DNA from 2 places in the Streptomyces nigra genome. Region 2 is predicted to be linked to the other one. Evidence: riboswitches for the same ligand, from Rfam matches in the RefSeq annotation. Region 2 holds a riboswitch; the other holds the start of a gene.
What was found. A riboswitch is a leader RNA that binds a small molecule or an ion and turns the genes downstream of it on or off. The one in region 2 is predicted to bind glycine.

Region 1: linked by a shared signal. The riboswitch ahead of gcvT (glycine cleavage system aminomethyltransferase GcvT) and the one ahead of gcvP (aminomethyl-transferring glycine dehydrogenase) in region 2 are both predicted to bind glycine.

Annotation. Positions count from the first base shown of each region.
Region 1 covers NZ_CP029043.1:5,255,168-5,267,257, reverse strand. The annotation lists gene DC008_RS24540 (ABC transporter permease) at 1-991, opposite strand, end outside; gene DC008_RS24535 (enhanced serine sensitivity protein SseB C-terminal domain-containing protein) at 1,354-2,142, opposite strand; gene DC008_RS24530 (enhanced serine sensitivity protein SseB) at 2,285-3,076, opposite strand; gene DC008_RS24525 (AAA family ATPase) at 3,157-3,828, opposite strand; glycine riboswitch at 3,999-4,097, shown strand; glycine riboswitch at 4,098-4,206, shown strand; gene gcvT (glycine cleavage system aminomethyltransferase GcvT) at 4,243-5,361, shown strand; gene gcvH (glycine cleavage system protein GcvH) at 5,505-5,882, shown strand; gene glyA (serine hydroxymethyltransferase) at 5,899-7,176, shown strand; gene DC008_RS24505 (L-serine ammonia-lyase) at 7,270-8,637, shown strand; gene DC008_RS24500 (glycoside hydrolase family 25 protein) at 8,729-9,286, shown strand; gene DC008_RS24495 (EF-hand domain-containing protein) at 9,328-9,546, opposite strand; gene DC008_RS24490 (ATP-binding protein) at 9,644-10,147, opposite strand; gene DC008_RS24485 (enoyl-CoA hydratase/isomerase family protein) at 10,442-11,209, opposite strand; gene DC008_RS24480 (L,D-transpeptidase) at 11,335-12,090, opposite strand, start outside.
Region 2 covers NZ_CP029043.1:1,054,891-1,066,980, reverse strand. The annotation lists gene DC008_RS04955 (DUF881 domain-containing protein) at 1-887, shown strand, start outside; gene DC008_RS04950 (small basic family protein) at 884-1,216, shown strand; gene DC008_RS04945 (DUF881 domain-containing protein) at 1,222-2,073, shown strand; gene DC008_RS36225 (FHA domain-containing protein) at 2,498-3,034, shown strand; gene ftsR (transcriptional regulator FtsR) at 3,074-3,811, shown strand; gene DC008_RS04930 (bifunctional nuclease family protein) at 3,897-4,370, shown strand; gene DC008_RS04925 (MerR family transcriptional regulator) at 4,633-5,292, shown strand; partial or broken gene DC008_RS04920 (DNA polymerase IV) at 5,347-6,763, shown strand; gene DC008_RS04915 (PRC-barrel domain-containing protein) at 7,000-7,401, opposite strand; glycine riboswitch at 7,516-7,611, shown strand; gene gcvP (aminomethyl-transferring glycine dehydrogenase) at 7,789-10,674, shown strand; gene DC008_RS35375 (hypothetical protein) at 10,793-10,966, shown strand; gene kdpF (K(+)-transporting ATPase subunit F) at 10,963-11,052, shown strand; gene kdpA (potassium-transporting ATPase subunit KdpA) at 11,061-12,090, shown strand, end outside.

The DNA.
Region 1 (12,090 bases), 4.2 Mb from region 2:
TGCGCGGGTCGAGAGCGTCGCGGAGTCCGTCGCCGAGCAGGTTGAACGCCAGGACGGTGACGAAGATGGCGAGGCCGGGCACGATCATGAACTGCGGGTCGACCTCGTAGAAGTCGACCGCCTGGTTGAGCATGCCGCCCCAGGAAGCCTGCGGGGGCTGGATGCCGACACCGAGGAAGCTCAGGCTGGCCTCGAAAAGGATGTTCGTCGGGATGAGCAGCGTCGAGTAGACGATGATCGGGCCGACCAGGTTCGGGAGGAGCTCCCGGAAGAGGATGTACGGCCCCTTGGCTCCCATCCCCCGGGAGGCGTCGACGAACTCGCGCTCCCTGAGGGCCAGGGTCTGACCGCGGACGATGCGGCCCAGATACGGCCAGTTGAAGAAACCGATGATGAAGATCAGCACGCTGATGTGCAGCGGCAGGCCCTCCAGGCCGAAGGCACCGCCCTGCAGGGTGGCCGAGATGGCGATGGCGAACAGCAGCAGCGGGAAGGCCAGGAAGGTGTCCATCAGCCGGCTGATGATCGTGTCGACCCGGCCGCCGTAGTAGCCGGCGACGACGCCGAGGACGGCGCCGATCGTGTTCGACAGGAGCGTGGCGCCGAACGCGACGACCAGGGACACCCAGGAGCCCTCGAGGATGCGGGTGGCGATGTCACGGCCGAACTTCGGCTCGACACCCAGCGGGTGCTCCCAGCTCATGCCGCCGAAGTCACCCTTGGGCAGCGAGGTGTTGGGATCGATGAGGTCCTGGTTGAGCGCGTTGGGGTCCAGGCCGAACAGCGCCTGGAGGGGGCGTGACAGGATCGCGAGCAGGATCAGCAGGATGACGATGACGCCGCCGGCGACGGCCACCTTGTCCTTCTTGAACCGGGACCAGGCGATCTGCCCCAGCGAACGCCCCTCGATCTTGCTCTTCTCGATCCCTGAGAGCACGGCCTCGGGCTGTGCCCCGGCCTCCGCTCCCGTTGTCTCGATCGGTGCGGTCACAGTGGAATTGACCCCTCTCGGCCGGCGGTTGCCGACCCCCCTGGCTGCCGCGGTAGCGGTTGCTCTCACTCGCACACAGGGCCGACCGGCCCGTGCCTAGCGGGGAGTCTTCAATGCGGGGGCGATCAGTCGCCAGAGCTGGCGGGGAAAGGATGCGTAACCGTGATGCTGTTTGGGGGATTCCGTTATCCGAACAGCGGGTAACAGCGGCCGGACGGGCACCAGTTGGGGCGTATGAGGGCGGACCGGGACCTTCTGATCGCATCTACGCGCGGAGATCCGCCTGGGAAACGACAGCGGGAAGGCGCTCACACCTACGACAGAGGGGGGTGGGGCGAACCGGCGTCATGGCAAGCCGAAGCTCAGTAACGGCCCTGTGCCGGAGGGTAGCCGTAGCCCGCGGCGGGGGCGGTGGCGTGTGCCTCGCGGTCGTAGAAGGGGCGCGCGGCCTGCCGCATCCACATCGCCACCGGATCGTCCTCGTCGGCCATCGCGACCGTGGAGACGGGCAGTCCGTCCGGGACCGCGCCGACCGACTGGAGCATCATGGAGCGCACCGCGTCCACGGCGGGCGGGCTGGTGTCGTAGACGTCCAGGCCGATCGCCAGATACGGGGCCCCGAGCGCGGGCTGGACCCAGGCGCGGCGCAGGGTGCGCACGGCCGGGGTGCGGTGGGCGTTCTGCGAGAGCAGGGCGTAGAACTGCGGGATCTCGATGGCGGGCTCCGACAGCCGCAGCGGTCCGGCGGGCTGGCGGTCCAGGCCGGTGGCGATCCGGCGCAGGTCGAGCCAGGGGATGCCGACGCCGCCGCCGGGGGCGTGCGGGTTCAGCCAGAGGCCGTAGTGGTCGGGGTGGAGGGTGCGGGCCACGTCGAGTCCGTCGACGACCTCGTAGCTGCGGTTCCAGCCGCTGGCCGACAGCTCCTGGGCGGAGGTGACGCACGGGGCGTAGGCGTGACCGTCGACCTCCATGTTCCCGTACTGGGCGTCCGGGGAGCCCGCCTGACCGTGCCACAGCAGCATCCAGACCTGGCCGGTGGCCGGGGTGGCGAGGGCGCGCAGGAGTGCCTCGTAGGCGTCGTAGCGCCCGGGGGTCACCTGGCGCAGCATGTGCTCGACCTGCCCGGTCGAGGTTGTGCCGCTCGCGCTCACCTTTTACCGCCCCTTCGGGAAAACATGGCATTGAGCCCGACATGGCTCTGAGCCCAGCTTAGGGCCTGTCGTCCGGATCGGTCCGGCGTCGCGGGGCGCCGGACCGCTCGTCGAAAATCTCGGGGACCACGCGTCCGGGATCTCAGGGCTCGCGTGTGTAGAACGGGCGGACCTTGGCGCGCATCCAGTCGATGACCGGGTCCTGGGCCACGTCGAGGAGGACCAGGTTGACCGGCCAGCGCACCGGCACACGGCCGAGGGCGCGGCCCAGGGCGTCCATCGGGGCGGCCCGCAAGTCGCCCTCCCACTGCGTCAGTTCGACGCCGACGAACAGCACCGGCTCGCCGTCCTCGATCGCGCCGAGACAGCGGCGGGCGGTGGCGACGACGCCGATCGCGGCGAACTCGGCGGACGCCGCGGACAGGAAGTCGACCGGGTCGTCCTGCCAGTCGGGCTCGTAGAGCTTGACGCGGCCTCCGGAGGCGAAGCCGTCCAGCGGGGTACGGCCCGCCCGGCACACCTCGGCCACCGCGGCCGGGGGCAGCGGCACGCCGACCACTCCGCCCGGGTTGACCGCGATGCCCACGTGCGGCGGCAGCCCGCGGGCGAACTCCACGGCCGGGGCGACGGTGTACGCCATGTGGGAGCCGACGACCTGCCGGAACTGCTCCTCTGAGGAGAACACCGGGACATAGCCCTGGCCGTCGATCTCCATGCCGGGCAGGTCGAGCGGACCGCTGTCCGGGCCGCCGCCGTTGGGCAGCGGCACCCAGACGAAGCTGCGGCCCAGCACCTCCACGATCCGGCCGCCGGCCGACGGCTGGCCGAGGGAGGCCGAGAGCACCTCCTCCAGTTCGTTGCCGGGCCAGCCGCCGTGCGGGTGGAGGGGAGAGCCTGCCGGGAAGTCCGCGGGGAGATCCGCTGCGAAGTCCATCTGTCTGTGACCGCCTGCTGTGAATCACGTCTGAGGGTCGAAAGGCTACCGGGACCCGGCCCCGCCCGGCCGGGCCCGGGTCAGCCCGTGAACCCGATCCGGCGCAGGGTGCCGGCCGCGTCCCGGTCGAGCAGCACCGCGGAGCCGCAGCCCCGGGGCAGCTCACCGCTGTCGACGGCGCGCAGCAGCCGGGCGGCGGCGCGCCGGTGACGCAGGAAGGCGTACCGGGAGACGCCCCGGCCGCGCTCGCGCTGCCCCTCCAGAGCGGTGTCCGGGTCGACGTCGAGCACCAGCAGGTGCAGGACGCCGCCGCGGCGCCGGGCGGCCCGGGCCAGCCAGCCGCGCACCCACGCCTGGGTGCCGCAGTCGTGCACGACGACCCCGCCGCCGCGGCGGACGGCGCGGCGCAGCCCGGCGTAGTGGGAGAGACGGACCAGGGGACGGTAGAGGGCGTAGGGCAGGAAACCGGGCATCCGGGCGTCCCAGCGGTCCCGGGTGTCCTGGGAGTCGACGCGCGGGCCGCGGACGGTCCGCCGCATCAGGGTGGACTTGCCGCTGCCGGGCAGGCCGGTGATCACGACGAGGTCGCGGGGGCCGAAGAGCAGGGCGGTCGGGCCGCGGCCCGACCGCTCGCGCAGGTCCCGCACCACCGGCGCGGGACGCGTCCGGGCCTCGACGGCCGAGGCCCCCGGCTGCCCGGGCAGGGCGATGCCCGACGTGGTGGCGTACGCCGTGGTGCGCTTCACCGTCATCGTCCTCCTCCGCATACAGGCTTCCCCATCCCCACCGAGCGTAAAGAGAAGGTAATGGAGGATCCTCTCTGTTTTCGTTCGCTTACTGCCACAGGCCGGTTACAGATGTGGCCTGGGGCAGACGGGGCCGGGCATGCGATGATGGCGGCGCCAACTGCATACCGGCCGTTTGAATCCGCGCGGGAGAGTCCCCGGCTGTACGCCGCCGGGGCGCCGAAGGAGCAAGTCCCTCCCTTGAATCTCTCAGGCCCCGTTACCGCGCGGGCGAGGCACATCTGAAAAGCGGGCCGCCGTCGCCGGTGGTCCCACCCAAGGTGCAAGTCATGCCCACGCGCGGTCATGACGAACCTCTCAGGTTCCGATGACAGATGGGGAGGAACGACCGCCCGTCATGCCTTGGGAGACGACCGACCGATGAGCAGTTCCGAACCGCGCCGTACCGCCCTGGACGCCCTGCACCGCTCGCTGGGCGCCACCATGACCGACTTCGCCGGCTGGGACATGCCCCTGCGCTACGGCTCCGAGCGCGACGAGCACAACGCGGTGCGCACCCGCGCCGGCCTGTTCGACCTCTCGCACATGGGCGAGATCACGGTCACCGGCGCCCAGGCGGCCGCCTTCCTGAACCACGCCCTGGTGGGCAACATCGCCTCCGTCGGGGTGGGCCGCGCCCGCTACACCATGATCTGCCGGGCCGACGGCGGCATCCTGGACGACCTGATCGTCTACCGGCTCGACGAGACCGAGTACATGGTCGTCGCCAACGCCTCCAACGCCCAGGTCGTGCTCGACGCGCTGACCGAGCGGGTGGCCGGCTTCGACGCCGAGGTCCGCGACGACCGTGACGCGTACGCGCTGATCGCCGTCCAGGGCCCCGAGTCCCCCGGCATCCTGAAGTCGCTCACCGACGCCGATCTGGACGGCCTGAAGTACTACGCCGGCCTGCCCGGCACCGTCGCCGGCGTGCCCGCCCTGATCGCCCGCACGGGCTACACCGGCGAGGACGGCTTCGAGCTGTTCGTGAAGCCGGAGCACGCCGTGGAGCTGTGGCAGGCGCTCACCGAGGCCGGTCAGGGCGTCGGCCTGGTCCCCTGCGGCCTGTCCTGCCGTGACACGCTCCGCCTGGAGGCGGGCATGCCGCTGTACGGCAACGAGCTGTCGACCTCGCTCACCCCCTTCGACGCCGGCCTCGGCCGGGTGGTGAAGTTCGAGAAGGAGGGCGACTTCGTCGGGCGCGAGGCGCTCCAGGCGGCCGCCGCCAAGGCCGAGACGAACCCGCCGCGCGTCCTGGTCGGCCTGGTCGCCGAGGGCCGCCGCGTGCCGCGCTCCGGGTACCCGGTCGTCGCCGGCGGCGAGGTCATCGGCGAGGTGACCTCCGGCGCCCCCTCCCCCACCCTGGGCAAGCCGATCGCCATGGCCTACGTCGACGCCGCGCACGCGGCGCCGGGCACCCCCGGGGTCGGCGTGGACATCCGCGGCAGCCACGAGCCCTACGAGGTCGTGGCGCTGCCGTTCTACAAGCGGCAGAAGTAGGAACCGCGCGCGGCACGAGCCGCGCCGCGCGTACAGACTGGCAGGGCGGCGTGCGACCGCGCACGTCCGCCGCCATGTCCGCCGTCCCAGTCGTCTCAGTCCCCCTTCATCAGCACTGACGCGTGTACAGGAGAATTCAGGCCATGAGCAACCCCCAGCAGCTGCGTTACAGCAAGGAGCACGAGTGGCTCGCGACCGCCGAGGACGGCGTCGCCACGGTCGGCATCACCGAGTTCGCGGCCAACGCGCTCGGCGACGTCGTCTACGCCCAGCTCCCCGAGGTCGGCTCGACCGTGACCGCGGGTGACACCTGCGGCGAACTGGAGTCGACGAAGTCCGTCTCCGACCTGTACTCCCCGGTCACCGGCGAGGTCACCGAGATCAACGAGGACGTGGTGAACGACCCGGCCCTGGTGAACTCGGCCCCCTTCGAGGGCGGCTGGCTGTTCAAGGTGCGCGTCACGGAGGAGCCGGCCGACCTGCTCTCCGCAGACGAGTACGACGCCCACACCGCCGGCTGAGGAGCCCGTACCCCCCATGTCTGAGAACTCCCTTCTGAACACGCCCCTGCACGAGCTGGACCCGGCGGTCGCCGCGGCGCTCGACGCCGAGCTGGAGCGTCAGCAGTCCACCCTCGAGATGATCGCGTCGGAGAACTTCGCCCCGGTCGCCGTCATGGAGGCGCAGGGCTCGGTCCTGACGAACAAGTACGCCGAGGGCTACCCCGGCCGGCGCTACTACGGCGGCTGCGAGCACGTCGACGTCGCCGAGCAGATCGCCATCGACCGGGTGAAGGAGCTGTTCGGCGCCGAGTACGCCAATGTCCAGCCGCACTCGGGCGCCTCGGCCAACCAGGCGGCGCTGTTCGCGCTGGCCCAGCCCGGCGACACCATCCTGGGCCTGGACCTGGCGCACGGCGGCCACCTCACCCACGGGATGCGGCTGAACTTCTCCGGCAAGCAGTTCCAGGTGGTCGCGTACCACGTGGACCCGGAGAGCGGTCTGGTCGACATGGACGAGGTGGAGCGCCTCGCCAAGGAGCACCGCCCGAAGGTGATCATCGCGGGCTGGTCGGCGTACCCGCGCCAGCTGGACTTCGCGGCCTTCCGCCGGATCGCCGACGAGACCGGCGCCTACCTGTGGGTGGACATGGCCCACTTCGCGGGCCTGGTCGCGGCGGGGCTGCACCCCAACCCGGTGCCGCACGCCGACGTGGTCACCTCCACCACCCACAAGACGCTCGGCGGGCCGCGCGGCGGGATCATCCTGGCGCGCAGCAAGGAGTTCGCGAAGAAGCTGAACTCCTCCGTCTTCCCGGGCTTCCAGGGCGGTCCGCTGGAGCACGTGATCGCCGCCAAGGCGGTCTCGTTCAAGGTCGCCGCCTCCGAGGAGTTCAAGGAGCGCCAGCGCCGCACGGTCGAGGGCGCCCGCATCCTCGCGGACCGGCTGACCGCCGAGGACGCCCGCGCGGCCGGGGTGAACGTGCTGTCCGGCGGCACGGACGTGCACCTCATCCTGGTCGACCTGCGGGAGTCCGAGCTGGACGGGCAGCAGGCCGAGGACCGCCTCCACGAGGTGGGGATCACGGTCAACCGCAACGCGGTGCCGGACGACCCGCGGCCGCCGATGGTGACCTCCGGGCTGCGCATCGGCACCCCGGCGCTGGCCACGCGCGGTTTCACCGCCGAGGACTTCACCGAGGTCGCGGACGTGATCGCCGAGACGCTGAAGCCGTCGTACGACGCCGCGGCGCTCAAGGCCCGGGTGAAGGCGCTGGCCGACAAGCACCCGCTCTACGCCGGTCTGAACAAGTAGGACCGTCGTCACTCTCCCGGGGCGTCCCGCACACTCGAAGGTGCGGGGCACCCCGGGAAAGCCCCCCGCACCACCCCGCACCGAGGAGTTTCCGTGGCCATATCGGTCTTCGACCTGTTCTCGATCGGCATCGGCCCGTCCAGCTCCCACACGGTGGGTCCGATGCGGGCGGCCCGTATGTTCGCGCGCCGGCTGCGCAACGAGGGCGTCCTGGAGTCCGTCACCGCCGTACGGGCCGAGCTGTACGGCTCGCTCGGCGCGACCGGGCACGGCCACGGCACCCCGAAGGCGGTGCTGCTCGGCCTGGAGGGCGACTCCCCGCGCACCGTGGACGTCGAGTCCGCCGACGGACGGGTGGAGTCGATCAAGCAGTCCGGCCGGCTGCGGTTGCTCGGCGAGCACGAGATCGCCTTCTCCTTCGACGACGACCTGGTCCTGCACCGCCGCAAGGCCCTCCCCTACCACGCGAACGGCATGACCCTGTGGGCGTTCGACGCCCAGGGCGGGGAGCTGCTGACGAAGACGTACTACTCGGTGGGCGGCGGTTTCGTCGTCGACGAGGACGCGGTCGGCGAGGACCGGATCAAGCTCGACGACACCGTCCTGAAGTACCCCTTCCGCACGGGCGACGAGCTGCTGCGCCTGACCCGGGAGACGGGCCTGTCGATCTCGGCGCTGATGCTGGAGAACGAGCGGGCCTGGCGCACCGAGGAGGAGATCCGCGAGGGCCTGCTGGAGATCTGGCGGGTGATGCGGGAGTGCGTGTCGCGGGGCATGTCCCGGGAGGGCATCCTGCCGGGCGGTCTGAAGGTCCGCCGGCGGGCCGCGAACACCGCGCGCAAGCTGCGCTCCGAGGGCGACGCGAAGGCCCTGGCCATGGAGTGGATCACGCTCTACGCGATGGCCGTGAACGAGGAGAACGCCGCCGGCGGACGGGTGGTCACCGCCCCGACGAACGGCGCGGCGGGCATCATCCCGGCCGTCCTGCACTACTACATCAACTTCGTGCCGGGCGCCGACGAGGAGGGCGTGGTCCGCTTCCTGCTGGCCGCGGGCGCGATCGGCATGCTCTTCAAGGAGAACGCCTCGATCTCCGGCGCCGAGGTCGGCTGCCAGGGCGAGGTCGGCTCGGCCTGCTCGATGGCGGCGGGCGCGCTCGCGGAGGTGCTGGGCGGCTCCCCGGAGCAGGTGGAGAACGCCGCCGAGATCGGCATGGAGCACAACCTGGGCCTCACCTGCGACCCGGTCGGGGGCCTCGTGCAGATCCCCTGCATCGAGCGCAACGGCATGGCGGCCGTGAAGGCGGTCACGGCCGCCCGGATGGCGATGCGCGGCGACGGCTCGCACAAGGTGTCCCTGGACAAGGTCATCAAGACGATGAAGGACACGGGCGCCGACATGTCCGTCAAGTACAAGGAGACGGCGCGGGGCGGGCTCGCCGTGAACATCATCGAATGTTGACGATTCCACGTCCATGACGCGTCAGCCGTGCCACGGTGGGGCATAAGCCAGGTCAACTCCTGTCCCCCCACGGCACTCAGGGAGTCCCCCCATGCTGCGCGGCATCGACGTGAGCGCGTACCAGTCCTCGTCCTACGACACCGACGGTCTCTCCTTCGTCTTCGTCAAGGCGACGGAGGGCCGCTCGTACGTCAACCCCAAGCTCTCCGCCCAGACGAAGCGGGCCCGTGACGCGGGTCTGGTCGTCGGCTTCTACCACTTCCTGTGGCCGGGCAACCTGACCGCCCAGGCCGACTACTTCCTGAAGAAGGCGCCGGAGAAGGCGGGTGACGTCCTCGCCGTCGACTGGGAGACCACCGGCGACGGCACGCACGCGAGCAACGCGGAGAAGGACCGGTTCATCCGCATCCTGCGCGAGAAGCGGCCGGACAACCGGGTCGTGCTCTACTGCAACCGCCATTACTGGCTGAACGTCGACACCACGTCGTACGCCGGTGACGGCCTCTGGATCGCCGACTATGTGACGGCGGGCAAGCCCCGCATCCAGGCGAAGTGGCGGTTCCACCAGTACACGGACGACCCGCTGGACAAGAACGTCGCGAACTTCTCCAGCAAGGCGGCGCTGCGGGACTGGGCCGAGGACGCCTGAAGGGGCGCCTTCCCGGAGGAGGGCGCCCCTTCGGCGGGGTCCTACTTGCTCAGGAAGGCCCAGAACTCGTCGAACGACAGCACCTTGTCGCCGTTGAGGTCGCGGCTCTTGATGATGGCCTCGGCGACGGCCTCGGTGACGTTCCAGTCCCCGCCCTGGGCGAGGGCGGTCTTGAACTCGGCGGCGGTGATGGTGCCGTCGCCGTCCGCATCGATGCGCTCGAACTGCTTGCGTGCTTCCTCGATGTCGATGTGCGCCACCGGTCCGCCCCTCTACTCGCGTGTACTCGCGTCAAGTCGTGTCGTGCTGGCTTTTTGCCGCAGGTCAGATTATCCGTTCGCGGGAGGGGGGCGGCCCTCAGCGTTCGGTGACCCTCATCTCGAACCAGGTGGTCTTGCCGCGGGGCAGGAGATCCACGCCCCAGCGGTCGGCGAGCTTGTCGACGAGGAACAGGCCCCGGCCGCTGACGTCCATCTCCTGAACGGGCATCAGACAGGGCAGCCCGCGCGAGGGGTCGCGGACCTCGATCCGGATCCAGCCGCGGCGGCGGCGCATCCGTAAGCCGAAGACGCGGGCGCCGGTGTGGCGGACGGCGTTGCCGACGAGTTCGGAGACGAGGAGCACGGCGTCCTCGGCCATCTTGGGGCTCAGCGCCCAGTGCCGCAGGACGATCACCTGGGTCAGCCGGCGCGCGGTGGCGGCGGACTCGGGGCGGGACGGCAGCGGAACTTCGGCCTCCGTGGGATTGCCGAACAACTCCAGCGCCTTCGCGGCAGTTTCGTCCTCGACCGCCGGCGACCAGCGCGCCGCGGTCGCACGGCTGTGTCCCCGCGGCTGTTCGATACCCTCCAGCCCCGCCATGCCCCCATCATGGCGGCCCGCGGGGCTCTCCGGGGCCGTTCCGGAGGAATACACCCCCCGGAAGCGGTCATTCCGCTGCACTCGATCGGCATATGCCACCGGCAGTTCGGAACCGTCCACAGCCCCGCTGAGCTGCGGCGGAGCCCCCTCCGGCGGCCTTCGCCGGGCTCCCTCGACAAGGCAGGCTTAAGGCTGGCTTAAGGCTCCCATAATCCGCCCCATCGGGGGATCCGGGTCAGACACGGTGTCAATTGCAAGGGGTACGGCGGACTTTCACCGGACCGCCGCGAGCCGTCAGAGGAACTTGGCCTTGCCCGGGCCCTCCTCGACGAAGCTACGCATGCCGCGTTCGCGATCCTCGGTCGCGAACAGGCCCGCGAACCAGTTCCGCTCGATGGCGAGGCCCGTCTCGATGTCCGTCTCCAGGCCGGCGTCGATGGACTCCTTGGCCGCGCGCAGCGCGATCGCCGGGCCCTGCGCCAGCTTCGCCGCCCAGGCGTGCGCCTCGGCGTAGACCTGGTCCGCCGCCACCACCCGGTCCACCAGGCCGAGTTCACGGGCCTCGTCGGCCTTGACCATCCGGCCGGTGAAGATCAGGTCCTTGGCCTTCGACGGGCCGACCAGACGGGCCAGCCGCTGGGTGCCGCCCGCGCCCGGGATCAGGCCGAGCAGGATCTCGGGCTGGCCCAGCTTCGCGTTGTCCGCGGCGATGCGGAAGTCCGCGCACAGGGCCAGCTCGCAGCCGCCGCCGAGCGCGTACCCGGTCACCGCGGCCACCACGGGCTTGGGGATCCGGGCCACCGCCGTGAACGACTCCTGCAGGGCGCGGGCGCGCAGGACCATCGCCGTGTGGTCCATGGCCTGCATCTCCTTGATGTCCGCGCCGGCCGCGAACACCTTCTCCCCGCCGTAGATCACCACGGCCCGCACGTCGTCACGGCGGCCGGCCTCCTCGGCGAGCTCCTTGAGCCGGTCCTGGGTGGCGACGTCCAGCGCGTTCATCGGCGGCCGGTCGAGACGGAGGGTACCGACGCCTTCGGCGACTTCGAGATTCACGGTCATGCGAGCAGGTTAACGGGGGCTAACCCGGGGCGGAGGGGTGCGGTCGGTCACATCTCCGGGCGGAGAACGCGAACGGCCCCGGTGCGGGTGCGCACCGGGGCCGTCAGGCCGTCACCAGGCGGGCGTTACGCCTTCCACTTCTCCCAGGACATGTTCCAGCCGTTGAGGCCGTTGTCCGGGGCGACCGTGGCGTCGGCGGAGTTCTTCACGACCACGACGTCACCGATCATCGAGCGGTTGTAGAACCAGGCGGCCGGGGCGTTCTTGTCCCAGGCGCCCTTGACGTCGCGCAGTCCGACACAGCCGTGGCTGGCGTTGGTGTTGCCGAAGGCGCCGCTCGCCCAGTAGTTGCCGTGGATGAAGGTGCCGGAGTCGGTGAGGCGGATGGCGTGCGGCACGTCCTTGATGTCGTATTCGCCCTCGTAGCCGACCGTGTCGCCGTTCATCCGGGTCTGGACGAACTTCTCGGTCATGACCATCTGGCCGTTCCAGGTCTCGTAGCCGGGCGCGCCGGTGGTGACCGGGATGGTCCTGATGACCTTGCCCTCGCGCGTGACCTTCATCTTCTTCGTCTTCACGTCGACGTAGGAGACCTGGTTGCGGCCGATGGTGAAGGTGATCTTCTTGTCCTGCTTGCCGTAGACGCCGTCGCGGCCCTCGACACCGTCGAGGTTCAGGTCGACGGTGACCTTGGTGCCGGCCTTCCAGTACTTCTCGGGCCGGAAGTCCAGGCGGTCGTTGCCGAACCAGTGACCGGCGACCTCGACGGCCGGCTCGGTCGTGATCCTCACGGCCTTCTCGACGTCGTCGGGGTTGGTGATGCCCCGGTCGAAGCGGAGGGAGAACGGCATGCCGACCCCGACCTCGGAGCCGTCCTCGGG
Region 2 (12,090 bases):
CACCCACGCGCCCGCCGCGTCCGGACGCGTCCATGTCGCTGCTCACCAACGTCATGGACCACAGTCTCGACGACGGCTACGCGGAGGCCGCCGCCCGTAAGCAGGCCGCCGGCGAGGGCGGGCTTCCCAAGACGCTGCGGGCCAAGCTGGGGCTCGCGGTCGGCCTGGTGCTCGCGGCGCTCGTGGTGACCGTGGGAGCGGCGCAGGCGCGCGTGGCGGCGCCCGTCGTGGCCAAGGAGCGCGAGGAGCTCGTCGACCGCGTCGAGAAGGAGACTCAGGCGGCGGACGAGCTCGAGGAGACGGTCGACAAGCTGCGGGCCGATGTGAACGCGCGGCAGCGCGAGGCGCTGAAGTCGGGCGGGCACGGCGAGCAGGCCGACCTCGTCAGCGTCCTGTCCGGCGCCGTCGAGGTGCGCGGACCGGGCGTGAAGCTGGTCGTGGACGACGCCAAGGAGGCGGGTTCCCCCGCCGGCGGTGACGCGCGCGGGGCGTCCGGCTTCTCCGACACCGGGCGGGTCCGCGACCGCGACATGCAGCGCGTCGTCAACGGGCTGTGGGAGTCGGGCGCGGAGGCCGTCTCGATCAACGGGCAGCGGCTGACGGCCCTGTCCGCGATCAGGGCCGCGGGCGACGCGATACTGGTCGACAACAGGCCGCTGGTACCGCCGTACACGGTGCTCGCGGTGGGGGACGGGGAGCGGCTGAGCCGCGCTTTCCAGGACAGCGCCGACGGCCTGTACCTGAACGCCCTGCAGGAGAACTTCGGGATCAGGACCAACATCTCCGCGCAGGAGGATCTCCGGCTGCCCGCGGCGCCGAGTGTGATCGTCCGTACCGCACAACCGGCACAACCGAACACCGAGACAACTGAGAAGGGCACATCGTGATCGCCGTACTGGGCCTCGTCGTGGGCGTCGTGGCCGGCCTGTTGGTCCGGCCCGAGGTTCCGGCGGTCGTCGAGCCGTATCTGCCGATCGCCGTCGTGGCGGCTCTCGACGCCGTCTTCGGCGGTCTGCGGGCCATGCTCGACGGCATCTTCGACGACAAGGTCTTCGTCGTGTCGTTCCTGTCGAACGTCGTCGTGGCCGCGTTGATCGTGTTCCTGGGCGACAAGTTGGGTGTGGGCGCGCAGCTGTCCACCGGTGTCGTCGTGGTGCTCGGCATCCGGATCTTCTCCAACGCCGCGGCGATCCGCCGGCACGTCTTCCGGGCGTGAGGCCGATGAGCAACGAGGACGCGACCCGCGAGAACCGGCTGCGCGAGGAGCTGCCCGAAGAGGTGCGCCCCGACGCCGACGAGGCCCCTGAGGCCCCTCAGACGGCCGAGGAGGACGGCGGGCGGTCCGCCGAGCTGACCGGCCGGCAGCGGCTGGTGAAGGGCCTGTGGCCGCCGCGCGTGAGCCGGGCCCAACTGATCGTGGCGGTGCTGCTGTTCGGCCTCGGCTTCGGTCTCGCCGTGCAGGTCGCGTCGAACAGCGACGGCGACAGCGCCCTGCGCGGGGCACGCCAGGAAGATCTTGTTCGCATCCTCGATGAACTCGACGACCGAACTCAGCGTCTTGAGGACGAGAAGCAAGGTCTCGAGAAGCAGCGCGACGAACTGGAGAACAGTTCCGACCAGGCCGAGGAGGCCCGCAGGCAGACGGTCGAGAAGGAGAGGCAACTCGGCATTCTGGCGGGCACCGTGGCTGCCGAGGGACCCGGCATCAGGATCACCATCGACGACACGAAGGGGACGGTCGAGGCGGACATGCTGCTCGACGCGATCCAGGAGCTGCGCGCGGCCGGGGCGGAGGCGATGCAGGTGAACGGTGTCCGCATCGTCGCCGGCACCTATCTGTCCGACGCGGGCAACGCCGTGAGTGTCGACGGGAACAAGATCAACGCCCCGTATCGTTTCAAGGTCATCGGCAAGCCGCAGGACCTGGAGCCGGCGCTCAACATCCCTGGAGGCGTGGTCCAGACACTCGAGAAGGAGCAGGCCGTCGTGACCATCGAGCGGTCTGACAAGATCGTTGTGGACGCCTTGCGAGCGGCGAAGCGGCCTGACTACGCTCGGTCGTCCTCCCGGTGAACCGGCGGTGCATGGGGGACATCCGGCAAGGGCATGAGGTTGCGGGGGGTCGACGCACCGATTGGGTGGTGCGTGGTGGAAACTGTCTGGCGGAGACGGACGTTGTGAAGATGTCCGGGTCGGCCAATAGGTTCAGTCAGGGTTCGTCCTGCCCCACGGGCGGGTCTGTTTCGGTCAAGGGGAATCGCCCGTGAAGTTGTTTGGGAAGCTGTTCGGCAAGAGTGCGCGAGACGAGAACGCGACCACTCGTCACCGCGCACAAGGGGACGAGGATGGGCAGCGCCCCCTGTTCAGGGACCAGGTCCCTGGACCGGGCGGTGACATTTCCGGAGGTCAGGGCGCGCCGTCGGTTGACCCTGGCCAGTCCGGCGACATAGGTTTCGGACAACCGTCAACCTCACGTACGGGTGGAGGGTTTTCCCCGATGTCGGCCCTGGTGTGTACGAGGTGCGGTAACCGCAACGCGGAGAACAGCCGCTTCTGCTCCAACTGCGGCGCGCCGCTGCGTGCCGGCGCGGCGCCCGAGCGCCCGTCCGAGACGACGTCGACGATCTCCATCTCGGGCATCGAGGCCTATGACGCCGAGACCACGGGACAGACGCAGATCCCCGCGCTCTCCCCGGAGGCCCAGGCCGCCGTCGACGCGCTGCCGGTGGGCTCCGCGCTCCTGGTCGTGCGTCGTGGACCGAACTCGGGCAGCCGCTTCCTGCTGGACGGCGATCTGACCACCGCCGGGCGGCACCCGCAGAGTGACATCTTCCTGGACGACGTGACGGTCTCGCGTCGGCACGTGGAATTCCGCCGCGCCCAGGACGGCTCGTTCACGGTGGCCGACGTCGGCAGCCTGAACGGCACGTACGTCAACCGCGAGCGGATCGACCAGGTCGCTCTGAACAACGGCGACGAGGTGCAGATCGGCAAGTACCGGCTGGTCTTCTACGCGAGCCAGCAAGGCTACTGACCTCCCCCGGACCCGTCCGGGGAGACCCAGGGAAGGTCCATGCTGAAAACACCGGGCGGCGGTGCCGGGCACGGCGCCGCCGCGACGGACGGTCGGCCGATGAGCATCGGCACGGTGCTGACCGTGCTGCGCGAGGAGTTCCCTGACGTCACGATCTCCAAGATCCGTTTCCTGGAGTCGGAAGGGCTGGTCGAGCCGCGGCGCACACCGTCGGGTTATCGCAAGTTCGGCCCGCAGGACGTCGAGCGGCTGCGCCATGTCCTGCGGATGCAGCGCGACCACTATCTGCCCCTCAAGGTGATCCGCGAGCACCTGGACGCCATGGAGCGCGGCGAGGCCGCGGCCCTGCCCGCCCTGTGCCGGCAGCGGGACGGCGACGGGATCCTGGAACCGGTCGGGGAGCCCACCGCCGCCCGCATCGGGCGGGCGCAGCTGCTCGCCGCGGCCGGGATCGAGGAGCGGGAACTCGCCGAGTGGGAGTCGTACGGGCTGATCACCCAGCTGCCGGACGGCGCCTACGACGCGGAGGCGGTGACCGTGGCCACGCTCGTGGCGGAGCTGGGGCGCTTCGGCATCGAGCCGCGGCATCTGCGGGTGATGAAGGCCGCCGCGGACCGGGAGGCCGGCCTCGTGGATCAGGTCGTGGCACCGCTGAAGCGGCATCGCAACCCGCAGACCAGGGCTCATGCCGAGGCCAGGGCCAAGGAGCTGGCGGGGCTCACCGTCCGGCTGCACGCCGCGCTGATGCAGACGGCGCTCGGGGTGCGGCTGCCCTGAGCGGGGCATGCACGGATCGGCCGGATCGGCCACCCGATCCCGGCCCGACTACCCAAACGTCCCGAGCACGGCCTAGGGTTGCTGTGTGAACGAGCTCGATGTCGTAGGTGTCCGGGTCGAAATGCCCTCCAACCAACCGATCGTGCTCCTGCGCGAAGTGGGAGGCGATCGCTACCTCCCCATCTGGATCGGGCCCGGGGAGGCGACGGCGATCGCCTTCGCCCAGCAGGGAATGGCCCCCGCACGACCGCTGACCCACGACCTGTTCAAGGACGTGCTCGAGGCCGTCGGCCAGGAGCTCACCGAAGTGCGCATCACCGATCTGCGGGAAGGTGTGTTCTACGCCGAGCTGGTGTTCGCCAGCGGTGTCGAGGTGAGCGCCCGTCCCTCCGATGCCATAGCGCTGGCCCTGCGCACCGGAACGCCGATCTACGGCAGTGACGGCGTGCTCGACGACGCGGGTATCGCGATCCCGGACGAGCAGGAGGACGAGGTGGAGAAGTTCCGCGAGTTCCTCGACCAGATCTCGCCGGAGGACTTCGGTACCAGCAGTCAGTGAGACGGCGTGGGCGGTCCCGCCCGACCTGGTCGGAGCGGTGCGGCCCGCGGTCCGTCACGGCCCGTGGGCCGGGCATGTGCCACGGGCGAGGGAAGGCGTCATGGAGCCCGGTTCAGGCACATTCGGCTAGCCTTTCCCCGCGGCAAGGCACGGGAAACCACTCGTAGGGTGATTATCACTCGGCGTGCCGAGTGTGGCGATCGTTGACGCACCCCCGGTGACTGCCTACCGTCGAGAAGGCAGGTCAAGGACGGAGGTCGGCGTGAGAAGCAGCGGCGGCGGTACGGCTGGGGGTGCACCCGAGCGCGGCCTCGGGGCGAGCGGCCCGTACCCGCTTCACGGCAGCGCTGTCCAGGGCGGTGCGGCCGATCACGCGCAGCGACCGACGGCCGTGCCGAGCAGCGGCGGAGGGGCGGCGTCCATGGCATCCGAGGAGATCGGGTACCGGGGTCCGACGGCCTGTGCGGCCGCCGGGATCACGTACCGGCAACTGGACTACTGGGCCCGCACCGGTCTCGTCGAACCGAGTGTGCGGCCCGCGTACGGATCGGGGACGCAGCGTCTCTACAGCTTCCGGGACGTCGTCGTCCTCAAGATCGTGAAGCGTTTCCTCGACACCGGTGTGTCCCTGCAGAACATCCGGACCGCCGTCCAGCATCTGCGCGAGCAGGGCTTCCACGACCTCGAGCGGCTGACGCTGATGAGCGACGGCGCGACGGTGTACGAGTGCACCTCGCCGGACGAGGTCCACGCGCTGCTCCAGGGCGGCCAGGGGATCTTCGGGATCGCCGTGGGCGTGGTGTGGCGGGACGTCGAGAGCGCGTTGTCGCAGCTGCACGGGGAGCGGATCGACACCGGCGAGACGCTGGTCGGGCACAACCCGGCCGACGAGCTGGCGCGGCGGCGCAATCGCGCGGTCTGAGGACGCGGTCCCGGAACGCGAGCGTTGTCAGTGCCGTAGGGCAGCATCGGAACTGTGAGAAACGCGCCCACCATCCTGCACCTCGACATGGATGCCTTCTACGCGTCGGTGGAACAGGCGTCCAAGCCGAGCCTGCGCGGGAAGGCCGTGATCGTGGGCGGGCTCGGGCCTCGCGGGGTGGTCGCCACGGCCTCGTACGAGGCCCGGATCTTCGGGGTGCACTCCGCCATGCCGATGGCGCAGGCGCGGCGGCTCGCGCCCAACGCCGCGTATCTCGTGCCTCGCTTCCGGATCTACCGGGATGTCAGCGAGCGGGTGATGGGTCTGCTGCGGGAGCTGTCGCCGCTGGTGGAGCCGTTGAGCCTGGACGAGGCGTTCGTCGACCTGGAGGCCGGGGGAGTGGCCTGGGACGCCGAGTCCGCCCGGCTGGTGGGGGGGAAGCTGCGCTCCGACATACGGGCGGCCACCGGGCTCGCCGGGTCGGTGGGGCTGGCCGCCTCGAAGATGGTCGCGAAGATCGCCTCGGAGGAGGCCAAGCCGGACGGGCTGGTGCTGATCGAACCGGGGACCGAGCGGGGGCTCCTCGGGCCGATGTCCGTGCGGGTCCTGCCGGGGGTGGGGCCGGCGACCGGGGACCATCTGCGGCGGGCCGGGATCCACACCGTCGAGGAGATCGCCGAGGCGGGTGAGGACGAGCTGGTGCGGCTGCTGGGGAAGGCGCACGGGCACGCCCTGTACGCGATGGCGCTCGCGCACGACGAGCGGCCCGTGGTGGCCGAGCGGGAGGCGAAGTCCGTCTCGGTCGAGGACACGTACGACGTGGACATCCATGACCGGGTGCGGGTGGGGCTGGAGGTGCAGCGGCTTGCCGACCGGTGTGTGCGGCGGTTGCGGGGGCCGGCCTTTCGGGGCGCACCATTGTGCTGAAGGTGCGGCGGTACGACTTCTCGACGCTGACGCGGTCGGAGACGTTGCGGGGGCCCACGGATGATCCGGCGGTGGTGCGGGAGGCCGCGGCGCGGTTGCTGGAGGGGGTGGATACGACCGGGGGTGTGCGGTTGCTGGGGGTCGGGGTGAGTGGGCTGGCCGACTTCACGCAGGAGGACTTGTTCGCTCAGGCGGCTGGGGAGGTGGCCGTGGAGGGGACGACCTCGGCGGGGGTGGTGCTGTGGCTGAGGAGGCTCTCGGTACTTCTGGGGCCGCTGTGGAGGGGGATCGGGACGGTGACGCCGAGGGGGAGGCGCAGCCGCAGCCGGCCGAGCGGCGGTGGCATGCGGGGCACGATGTGCGGCATGCCGAGTACGGGCACGGGTGGGTGCAGGGGAGTGGGGTCGGACGGGTGACGGTGCGGTTCGAGACGCCGGAGTCGGGGCCGGGGCGGGTGCGGACGTTTCGGGTCGATGACCCGGCGTTGGAGGTGGCGGAGCCGTTGCCGTTGGTTGCGGCGGAGACGCCTGTGGCGCCGGGGTAGTGGCGCGGGGCGCTGTGCCCGCGCTTATGGGGTGTCGCTGCGCCCACCACGACTGCCCTCAGCTGGGTGGGCCGGGGGTCGCCAGCGTTGCTGCCAGGGGCGTGGTGCTGGGCCGCGCCTACGGGTGCCGCTGCGCCCAACCGTGCCGCCCCTGCGGCACGACTGCCCTCAGCTACGGCTGAGGCCTCCCGCTGGCTCGCAGCTACGGGGCATGCGGCCCAGCGGCAGGGTGGGGGTCAGGTGTGGGGGTGGGGGGTTCGGGGGAGTTCGGGGGTTCGAGGGGCCAGGGTGCCGAAGTCGATGTCGGGGGGTGGGGGGCCCGGCGGGGCCACGTCGAGGCCGTAGTGGTGGTAGAGCTGGAGTTCCTGCTCGGGGGAGAGGTGGCGGCCCACGCCGAAGTCGGGGGCGTCCTTGATCAGGGCCCGGTCGAAGGGGACGTGCAGGGCGCCCTCCACCAGTTCGCTGGGCTCCAGGGGGACGAAGGCGTCGCGGGAGAAGAGGCCGGTGCGTATCGCCGCCCACTCCGGTACGCCGGTCGCGTCGTCCAGGTACACCTCGTCGATGGTGCCGATCTTGGTGCCGTTGCGGTCGAAGGCCTTGCGGCCGATCAGGTTGCGCGGATCGATGTCGGTCTGCACGGTCCCTCCACTTGGTCGCAAGTCATCCGTAAGCACTACGAAAAGGCAGATCCGTGACGGCGGCCACTCGAAGGTCCGTGCGGTGCCCCCGCTGGTAGGCTTGGCAGCGGCTGCTGACCCCGTGCGGGAGAGTCCTCCGGAGATCGCCGGAGGCGCCGAAGGAGCAAATCCTCCCCGGAATCTCTCAGGCACACGTACCGCACGGACGAGGTCACTCTGGAAAGCAGGGCGGGTGTCGACGGCTCCCGCCCTCACCGACGGTGAAAGCCGGGGCCCTCAGGGCGCCCCGGTGAAGCTCTCAGGTTGAGATGACAGAGGGGGAGGCCGTCCGGGCACCCGCGCCGTGGTGCCCCTCGAAGGTCGCGTCAGACCATGGAGGCCTCCGCAATGACCGCCCATCGCATTCCGCTCTCCGAGCTCGAGCAAGGGATTCCCTTCGAGCAGCGTCACATCGGTCCCGATTCCGAGGCGCGGGCCAAGATGCTCGCCCATGTCGGGTACGGCTCGCTCGACGAGCTGACCGCTGCCGCGGTCCCGGACGTGATCAAGAACGCCGACGCCCTCGACCTGCCCGGTGCCCGCACCGAGGCCGAGGTGCTGGCCGAGCTGCGCTCGCTCGCCGACCGGAACCAGGTCCTGGACTCGATGGTCGGGCTCGGCTACTACGGGACGTTCACCCCGCCGGTCATCCTGCGCAACGTCATGGAGAACCCGGCCTGGTACACGGCGTACACGCCGTACCAGCCCGAGATCTCCCAGGGCCGGCTCGAGGCCCTGCTGAACTTCCAGACGATGGTCGCCGACCTCACCGGGCTGCCGACGTCCGGCGCCTCCCTGCTCGACGAGGGCACCGCGGCCGCCGAGGCCATGGCCCTGTCGCTGCGCATGGGCAAGAACAAGAAGGGCCTCTTCCTAATCGACGCGGACGCCCTTCCGCAGACCATCGCCGTGATCCAGACCCGCGCCGAGCCCACCGGCATGGAGGTCGTGGTCGCCGACCTCAGCGAGGGCATCCCCGCCGAGGTCGCCGAGCGCGAGATCAACGGCGTGCTCCTGCAGTACCCGGGCGCCTCCGGGGCCGTACGGGACCTCACGCCCGTCATCGAGCAGGCCCATGGGCTGGGCGCCCTGGTGACCGTCGCCGCGGACCTGCTGGCGCTCACGCTGCTGAAGTCGCCCGGCGAGCTCGGCGCGGACATCGCGGTCGGCACCACGCAGCGGTTCGGTGTCCCGATGGGCTTCGGCGGGCCGCACGCCGGTTACATGGCGGTCCGCGAGAAGTTCGCGCGCAGCCTGCCCGGCCGCCTCGTCGGTGTGTCCGTCGACGCCGACGGCAACAAGGCGTACCGCCTCGCGCTGCAGACCCGTGAGCAGCACATCCGCCGTGAGAAGGCCACCAGCAACATCTGTACCGCCCAGGTGCTGCTCGCCGTGATGGCCGGCATGTACGCCGTCTACCACGGCCCGGACGGCCTGAAGGGCATCGCCGCCCGCACCCACCGCTACGCCACGATCCTCGCCGCGGGCCTGTCGGCCGGCGGGGTCGAGGTCCTGCACGGCTCGTTCTTCGACACCGTGACCGCCCGGGTGCCCGGCAAGGCCGCCGACATCGTCGCCGCCGCCCGGGACCACGGGGTGAACCTGCGCCTCGTCGACGCCGACCACGTGTCGGTCGCCTGCGACGAGACCACCACCCGCGCCCAGGTCTCCGCCGTGTGGAAGGCGTTCGGCGTCGAGGGCCGGATCGACGCGCTGGACGCGTCGGCCGGCGAGGGGCTGCCCGGCGCGCTGCTGCGCGGCGACGAGTATCTGACGCACCCCGTCTTCCACCAGCACCGCTCCGAGACCGCGATGCTGCGCTACCTGCGCCGGCTCGCCGACCGGGACTACGCGCTGGACCGCGGCATGATCCCGCTGGGCTCCTGCACGATGAAGCTCAACGCGACGACCGAGATGGAGCCGGTCACCTGGCCCGAGTTCGGCCAGCTGCACCCGTTCGCGCCCGCCGAGCAGGCGGAGGGCTACCTCACGCTCATCCGTGAGCTGGAGGAGCGTCTCGCCGAGGTCACCGGCTACGACAAGGTCTCGCTCCAGCCGAACGCCGGTTCACAGGGCGAGCTGGCCGGTCTGCTCGCCGTACGCGGCTACCACCGGGCCAACGGCGACGAGCAGCGCACCGTCTGTCTGATCCCGTCCTCCGCACACGGCACGAACGCCGCCAGCGCCGTGATGGCCGGTATGAAGGTCGTCGTCGTCAAGACCGCCGAGGACGGCGAGATCGACGTCGAGGACCTGCGGGCGAAGATCGAGAAGCACCGTGACGAGCTCGCCGTGCTGATGATCACCTACCCGTCCACGCACGGGGTGTTCGAGGAGCACGTCGCCGACATCTGCGCGCAGGTGCACGAGGCCGGCGGCCAGGTGTACGTCGACGGCGCCAACCTCAACGCGCTGGTGGGGCTGGCCAAGCCCGGCCACTTCGGCGGCGACGTCTCGCACCTGAACCTGCACAAGACCTTCTGCATCCCGCACGGCGGCGGTGGCCCGGGCGTCGGCCCGGTCGGTGTGCGCGCCCACCTGGCGCCGTACCTGCCGAACCACCCGCTGCAGCCCGCGGCCGGTCCCGAGACGGGCGTCGGCCCGATCTCGGCCGCGCCCTGGGGCTCCGCGGGCATCCTGCCCATCTCCTGGGCGTACGTCCGTCTCATGGGCGGCGAGGGACTGAAGCGGGCCACGCAGGTGGCCGTGCTCAGCGCCAACTACATCGCCAAGCGGCTCGAGCCGCACTACCCGGTGCTCTACACCGGTCCGGGCGGCCTCGTCGCGCACGAGTGCATCATCGACCTGCGGCCGCTGACCAAGGCCACCGGCGTCAGCGTGGACGACGTGGCCAAGCGCCTCATCGACTACGGCTTCCACGCGCCGACGATGTCCTTCCCGGTGGCCGGCACGCTGATGATCGAGCCGACCGAGTCCGAGGACCTGACCGAGCTCGATCGGTTCTGCGACGCGATGATCGCCATCCGCGCCGAGATCGAGAAGGTCGGCTCGGGCGAGTGGCCCGCCGAGGACAACCCGCTGCGCAACGCCCCGCACACCGCCGGTGCGCTCGGCGGCGCGTGGGAGCACGCGTACAGCCGCGAGGAGGCCGTCTTCCCGGCCGGGGTGTCCGCCGCCGACAAGTACTGGCCGCCGGTGCGCCGCATCGACCAGGCCTTCGGCGACCGGAACCTGGTGTGCTCCTGCCCGCCCATGGACGCGTACGAGGGCTGACCGTCCGCTGACCCGAAGGGCTCCGCCCCTGGCCGCACCGGCCGGGGGCGGAGCCCTTTCGCGTGCCATCTGGGTCGGGGCGCCGTATGGGTTGCGTCAAGGCGGTGCCGAGGGCCGTATGGGAGCCGTCAACGGCGGTCGTTTCCGGCCACGGAGGGCGTTTCCTCGAAGCGTCCCCGTCCGAACGACCTTCACCCAGGAGTCCACGATGGCCGATCTGGCCTTCGTCGTCACCACCATCGCGTGCTTCGCCCTGGTGGCCCTCGTCGCCAAGGGGGTGACGAAGCTGTGACCGCCGAGAACATCGTCGGCCTCGTCGTGGCCGTCGCCCTGCTGGGCTATCTCGTCCTCGCCCTGATCTTCCCGGAGAGGTTCTGAGAACGCAGATGGGTCCCGTCCTCGCCGGCGTCCTCCAACTGCTGGCCCTCACCGCAGCCCTGGCGCTCGCCCACAGACCGCTCGGCACCTACATGGCCCGGGTGTACTCCGCGGACCGGCACTGGCGTGCCGAGAAGTGGATCTACCGGTGCATCGGTGCCGACCCCGACCGGCAGATGCGCTGGACCGCGTATCTGCGCGGTGTCCTCGCCTTCTCCGCCGTCGGCGTCCTCCTCCTGTACCTGCTCCAGCGGCTGCAGGGCGTACTGCCCGGGTCGCTCGGGTTCGCCTCCATCGACCCGGACCAGGCGTTCAACACGGCCGTCTCCTTCGTGACCAACACCAACTGGCAGTCGTACTACGGCGAGCAGGCCATGGGCCATGTCGTGCAGACCGCCGGGCTGGCCGTGCAGAACTTCGTCTCCGCCGCCGTCGGCATGGCCGTCGCCGTGGCGCTGGTGCGCGGGTTCGCGCGCTCGCGCACCGGTGAACTCGGCAACTTCTGGGCCGACCTGGTGCGCGGTGTCGTCCGCGTCCTTCTCCCCCTCGCCGCCGTCGCCGCGCTCGTGCTCGTCGCCTGCGGGGTGCTCCAGAACTTCTCCGGCATCCACGAGGTCGGCCAGTTCCTGGGCGGCCCCCGGCAGTGGAACGGCGGCGCGGTGGCCTCGCAGGAGGCCATCAAGGAGCTCGGCACGAACGGCGGCGGCTACTTCAACGCCAACTCCGCGCATCCCTTCGAGAATCCGACGCCGTTCTCGAACCTCTTCGAGATCTTCCTGATCCTCCTCATCCCGTTCGCGCTGACCCGGACCTTCGGCGTCATGGTCGGCTCGGTGCGGCAGGGGTACGCGATCCTCGGCACGATGGCCGCCCTCTGGCTGGGTTTCACCGCCCTGATGATGTGGACCGAGTTCAGCCACCACGGCCCGGCGTTCGACCTCGCGGGCGGGGCCTACGAGGGCAAGGAGGTGCGCTTCGGCGTCGGCGGCTCGTCGATCTTCGCCGTGGCGACCACCCTGACCTCGACCGGTGCCGTCG